2 regions of the Colwellia sp. SU-HH00943 genome follow, and region 2 is predicted to be linked to the other one. Evidence: predicted binding sites of a transcription regulator. Region 2 holds the regulator's gene; the other holds the start of a gene.

Region 1 (3,434 bases), 490 kb from region 2:
AAAGGTAGTGGTGAACTTCACATTTCAGTGCAATTAAGAGATGGCGAATCACGTGCCTTGATTCATATTTTTGAAGGTACGGTTGCTGTAGGTCATGAGTACCAGCCCAATACTGAAATGGCGCGTTTAGCTGGCGCAGATGAAATGTTCCATCAATGGGGTAGAAGTTTACGTAAAAGGCTTGATAGCGCTAATTAGTACAGAGCCTTCTTAAAATATATATATAAAAAAACCAGCATTATTAACGCTGGTTTTTTTATTGGGTAAAGCTAACGAAGTGATTAGTTTTTATATGCCTGCAGACTTACGTAATTCTTCAGCCTTGTCAGTTTTTTCCCAACTAAAGGCTGTAAAAGTATCTTCACCTACAGTCATTTCATAGGGTTCACGACCGAAGTGACCGTATGCAGCAGTTTGTTGATACATAGGGTGTAATAAATCTAACATTTTAGTGATGCCATACGGGCGTAAATCAAAATTTTCGCGTACAAGTTCAACTAAACGTTCTTCGCTAATTTTGCCGGTACCAAAGGTATCAACAGAAATTGACGTTGGCTCTGCAACACCAATGGCGTACGATACTTGAATTTCACAGCGGTCTGCTAGACCAGCTGCGACAATGTTTTTCGCAACATAGCGACCTGCATATGCTGCGCTTCTATCTACTTTTGATGGATCTTTTCCTGAGAAGGCACCACCACCATGACGAGCCATGCCGCCATAGGTATCAACAATAATTTTACGACCTGTTAAACCACAATCACCCACTGGGCCACCAATCACAAAGCGACCGGTTGGGTTAATAAAGTATTTAGTATTTTCAGTTAACAACTCAGCAGGAAGTACATGTTTAATAATGTTTTCCATTACTGCATCAACTAAGTCTTCCTGTTTAATTTCAGGGTTATGTTGTGTTGAAAGTACTACAGTATCAATAGCAACTGGCTTGTTGTCTTCATAAACAAAAGTCACTTGAGATTTAGCATCTGGTCGTAACCAAGGTAGTACACCAGAGCGGCGTGCTTCTGCTTGACGCTCAACTAAGCGGTGAGAGTAGTACAGTGGTGCTGGCATTAAGGTTTCTGTTTCATTGGTGGCATAACCAAACATTAATCCTTGGTCGCCAGCGCCTTGATCTTCAGGCTTAGAACGGTCAACACCTTGAGCAATTTCAGGAGACTGCTGGCCAATTAAGTTCATAATGCCGCAAGTTTCGCCATCAAAACCCACATCAGAGGAAGTATAACCAATGTCACTGATCACGTTACGTGTGATGGTTTCTAAATCAACCCAAGCATCGGTACTTACTTCACCTGATATAATGGCGACACCGGTTTTTACCATAGTTTCACAAGCAACACGGGCGTATTTATCTTTGGCAATGATAGCGTCTAAAACTGCATCTGAAATTTGATCGGCAATTTTATCTGGATGGCCTTCAGAAACTGACTCTGAAGTAAAATAGTGTCTAGACATAGATCCTCAGCATTTAACGTGGAGAATAAAATAATGGGGCGATATTACATGGTTTGCTGAGTTTTTTCTAGCTTTTTTACGCCTAGACGTCTAAATGGCTTGAAGTCTTTGCTCTGATGAGTAAGTTTTTATGTTTTTTAGCTAAAAAGGCATCTTAAACGTTGCGCTATAAAGGACTGAAATTAACAGCTTCATGCCAAAGTTTGGTCAATACTTGTGGTTGCTTTAGCTTAGTAGAAGAGCTTAGAAATGCCAAACTTCCTTTTGCAGTTAAGACGTTCTCGAGTCCATGCTCATTTAACTTTCTACTGAGTTGTTGAGCAACTGGCTTGGCGGTTTCTAGCACGGTAATATTGATAGGTGATTTTGCTGAAATAGCCTGTATTTGTGCTTGTAAGAATGGGTAATGAGTACAACCTAACACTAATGTATCTATGCCAGACTCAATTAAAGGTTTTATGTATTGTTCAAGCAAAGCAAAGCAATGTTGACTGTGTTGTTGGCCTTGTTCAATTAATTCAACTAACCCAGGACAAGGCTGAATAATTACCTGAGTATCTCCTTGGTATTGTTTGATCAGTTGGTGAAAGTGTTGGTTTTTGCTAGTTGCTTGTGTCACCAATATGGCAATCTTTTTATTTTTACTGACTTCAACAGCAGGTTTGATTGCGGGCTCAACACCTATAATAGGCATGTTAACTTGTTCTCTCAGTTGATTAATCGCATTTACTGTTGCGGTATTACAGGCAATAACCAGCGCCTTACACTGCTTTTCAACTAAATACTGAGCAAGTGTGTTTACTCGTTCAACGATGAAGTTTTTTGGTTTATCGCCATAAGGGGCATGCTGACTGTCAGCAATATAAATAAGGTTTTCATGAGGTAGTAAAGCATTTATTTGCTTGGCAATAGAAAGGCCGCCCAGACCGGAATCGAAAATGCCTATCGCCTGTTCATGATGTGTATTAGTCGTTTTCATGCGGTGAGAATATCATAAACGACAAGGTGTTTATTGTTATATTTAATTGTTTTTATACTGATTTACTCGATAAAATACTCTTTAAAAGAGATTGGCAACGGAAAACGATCACATGTTAGTTTTACAAGACAAGCAACTGCTTAAAAACCATTCGTATATTAATGGTAGTTGGCATATCAGCGGAACCTCGATAGAGGTTCACAATCCAGCAACCGGTGAAGTGATTACCTGCGTCAATAATGATGGTGTTGATGAAACTGAGTTAGCAATCAACGCGGCGAAAAAATCACTCAAAGCATGGTCTTCAAAATCAGCTAATGAAAGAGCTGGTTTGATGCGTAATTGGTTTAATTTGATGATGCAGCATCAAGACGACCTAGGTAAAATTTTAACAGTAGAGCAAGGAAAGCCATTAGCTGAAGCCAAAGCAGAAATTGCTTATGGTGCTTCATTTATTGAATGGTTTGCTGAAGAAGGAAAGCGCGTTTATGGTGACACGATTCCTGCGCCAAGCGGCGATAAGCGACTAATCGTGATTAAACAACCTGTAGGTGTTGTAGCATCTATCACGCCATGGAATTTTCCTAATGCAATGATTGCACGTAAGGCGGCCGCCGCCTTAGCCGCCGGTTGTACTTTTGTGGTTCGCCCAGCTATTCAAACACCTTTGTCAGCACTGGCAATGGCTGAACTTGCAGAGCGGGCGGGTATTCCTGCAGGTGTTTTTAATGTGATTATTGGTGATGATGCTAAAGCCATTGGAGAGGTATTAACTACTCACCCTGATGTGGCTAAATTTACTTTTACTGGCTCCACTGCTGTTGGCAAAACATTGATTAGCCAATGTGCAACCTCGGTAAAAAAAGTATCGATGGAGCTTGGGGGCAACGCTCCTTTTATTGTGTTTAATGATGCTGATATTGATGCCGCAGTAAAAGGCGCTTTGGCTTCAAAATATCGAAATGCGGGTCAAACGTGT
Region 2 (3,434 bases):
ACCACAATAATATCGTTTAACTGACAATGCTGTTGAATAATGTCAACTACACGCACAATGCACTCAGGTGTAGCTAATGAACTACCGCCAAATTTATGTACATGAATAGCATGTTTTGCTAATTGATTTTCAGCTTGTTCATCGGCACTAAATTCAAATTGCCAATTACCCGCTTTTGTCACTATTTGGGTCATTTATTTCTCAATTAATTTATTATCTATGCAAGTCTATTGCTGACTCTTAGCTAGGCCATGTGCTAAGTCTGCCAATATATCGTTTATATCTTCGATGCCAACTGAAATTCTAACTAAAGAATTGGTAATGCCAGCGGCAAGGCGAGCGCTTTCTTCCATACCAGCATGTGTCATAGTTGGTGGATGACATATTAGACTTTCTACACCACCTAACGACTGCGCTAAGGTAAATAGTTCTAAATTAGCGAACAATTTTTTCACGGCTTCAACACCGCCTTTAAGATCAAAACTTAACATGGCACCAAAGCCCGCTTGTTGTTTTTTGGCAATCTCATGACCTGGATGATCTTCAAAGCCAGGAAAATAAACTGATTCTATAGCGCTATGGTTTTTCAAAAAACTCGCCACTTGTGCGGCATTTTCTTGATGTTGCTTTATTCTGATCGGTAATGTTTTTAAACCACGTAACGCCATAAAACTATCAAAAGGGCTACCCGTGATACCAATGCAGTTAGCCCACCAAGCCAGCTCTTCACCAAGTTCAGGATCTTTAGTCACCAGTACGCCACCCACAACGTCACTATGGCCATTAATATATTTAGTGGTAGAGTGAAAAACTATATCGGCACCTAGCGCTAATGGCTGCTGTAATGCGGGCGAGAGAAAAGTATTATCAACCGCAACCAAGGCACCTACTTCATGACTTGCTTTAGTGACTTTTTCAATATCAACCAAGCGTAATAAAGGGTTACTCGGGCTTTCTAACAATACTAATTTAGGTTTTTGTGCTAGCGCATCGCTGAGTTGCTGCTGATCATTTTGATCGACCACAATGACCTTAAATTGGCCGCGTTTAGCTAAATGGGTGAACAGACGAAAGCTGCCGCCATAACAGTCATGAGGAATGACAACCGAATCTTCTGTCGATAACAACTGACAGATTAAATGTACCGCTGACATGCCAGTACTAGTTACTATGCCAGTACTTCCCTGCTCTAAATCAGCGATTGCCTGAGCAAATGTGGCTCTGGTTGGATTACCTGTACGAGAATAATCGAACTGACGCTTTTCATTAAAACCTTTTAATGAAAACGTGCTAGATAAATGAATTGCTGGAATCACAGCACCGTGATGCTGATCAGTATTAATGCCTGCTCTTACCGCCTTGGTGGTGATATTTTTTATATTAGCATTCGACATGTTCTTCCTCGTATACATCACCGTAAGTGATCACTGTATTCAATAAAACTGTTTAGATGTTTGGACGTCTATAACTCTAAACGCTTTACCTATTTAGGTCAAGATCTTTTAGACATCTAAACTTCTACTTGACTGAATTTCAGCATCCAGTAAAATCTATTTTATAACTATATAAAATAGTACTGCATCTTTGTACGCATTAATAATTAAACAGAGGAATTTACATGGCTCAGTGGAATGACGAATACATTAATCCCTACGCCGAACACGGTAAAAAAAGTGAACAAGTAAAAAAAATCACAGTGTCAATTCCTTTGCGCGTATTAAAAGTATTAACGGATGAGCGAACAAGACGTCAAGTAAATAACTTACGCCATGCAACTAACAGTGAATTACTGTGCGAAGCTTTTTTACATGCATTTACGGGTCAGCCATTACCTAATGATGAAGACTTGGCTAAAGATAACGATGAAAAACTTCCAGCAAGCGTTCGTCGTATACTAGAAGAAAAAGGTATCACTGACTTTAGTGCTTATGAGATGGATGAAGACTAGTTAAACCATAAAAGCCAAGTATATTTAAATTATTCTGATTGATATTAATCACTACATATCAATCACAAAAAAGCCGTTAGCATATTCTTATGCTAACGGCTTTTTAGTAATTTTTATTTATTTACCTTGAATACCCATTGAATTAACTATTTAGCTCAATGGGTAACAAAGCTTACACATGGTAGGGTTTACTCAACCTATGTACCGACTCAATAAAGTGTCCAGCGTGCTCTGGATTCACATCAGGGTGAATACCATGTCCTAAGTTAAATACATGCCCAGTACCACCTTCACCAAAGCCTGCTAATATTTTTGCAACTTCTTGCTCAATACGCGGTAAAGGTGCATATAACATTGATGGATCCATATTCCCTTGTAAAGCCACCTTATCACCAACACGAGCTTTAGCATTTTCAATATCAATGGTCCAATCAAGACCAACTGCATCACAACCTGTTGCGGCAATATCTTCTAACCACATACCACCATTTTTAGTGAATAAAGTCACAGGTACCTGACGGCCATCAGCATGGCGAGTTAATCCATCAACAATTTTAGCCATATACTGTAAAGAGAATTCTTTATAATCACGCGGTGATAACACACCACCCCATGTATCGAAGACCATTACCGATTGTGCACCAGCGGCAATTTGACCATTAAGATAAGTAATCACAGACTCTGCTAATTTGTCTAACAATAAATGCAAACTTTGTGGATCTGAATACATCATCTTTTTGATTTTAGTGAACGCTTTAGAGCTTCCACCTTCCACCATGTAGGTAGCAAGTGTCCACGGGCTTCCTGAAAAACCAATTAAAGGCACTTCACCTTTTAACTCTTTACGAATAGTGCGCACGGCATTCATTACATATCCCAATTCATCTTCTGGATCAGGAATAGCAATTTTTTCAATGTCTGCTTTACAGGTAATTGGGTTAGTAAATTTAGGGCCTTCACCTGTTTCAAAATATAAGCCTAAGCCCATAGCATCAGGAATGGTTAAAATATCACTAAATAAAATAGCAGCATCTAATTTAAAGCGACGTAAGGGTTGAATAGTTACTTCACAAGCAAACTCAGCATTACGACACAGTGACATGAAATCACCTGCAGTTGCTCTTAATTCACGATATTCTGGTAAATAGCGTCCAGCTTGTCTCATCATCCACACTGGCGTGTAATCTACAGGCTGCTTCAATAACGCACGTAAATAATTATCATTTTTTAATTCTGTCACCAATAAATCCTCTAAAATAGTGGTCAGTACGATTGAAGTTTCGCCTACCTTTTATGCTGTAAGTTCGTTTCTCTAAGTTAACTTTTCGATAACGAACAAAATATGACGGCCATTCTAGCATTAGCCGTATTTTGAATCTATGCGCCAAATCAATTCAATTGACAGTATTGAGCAAGTCAATACAAAATTTGTACACAACTACAAAAAAAAATCATCGCATTACACTTCTGTAACAAAAAAGATTTT

The links. The regulator MetJ, encoded in region 2, represses methionine synthesis genes. The targets are predictions, from matches to a motif close to TAGACGTCTAGACGTCTA.
Region 1: a site for MetJ is predicted at 1,552-1,569, ahead of metK (methionine adenosyltransferase). Genes of this name have one in related genera too.

What each region holds. Positions count from the first base shown of each region.
Region 1 is NZ_BAAJLW010000001.1:267,452-270,885, reverse strand. It holds gene AC27GZ_RS01110 (hypothetical protein) at 1-198, shown strand, start outside; gene metK (methionine adenosyltransferase) at 289-1,476, opposite strand; gene murI (glutamate racemase) at 1,643-2,455, opposite strand; gene AC27GZ_RS01095 (NAD-dependent succinate-semialdehyde dehydrogenase) at 2,568-3,434, shown strand, end outside.
Region 2 is NZ_BAAJLW010000001.1:754,426-757,859, forward strand. It holds gene metL (bifunctional aspartate kinase/homoserine dehydrogenase II) at 1-194, opposite strand, end outside; gene metB (cystathionine gamma-synthase) at 228-1,394, opposite strand; gene metJ (met regulon transcriptional regulator MetJ) at 1,619-1,948, shown strand; gene hemE (uroporphyrinogen decarboxylase) at 2,121-3,188, opposite strand.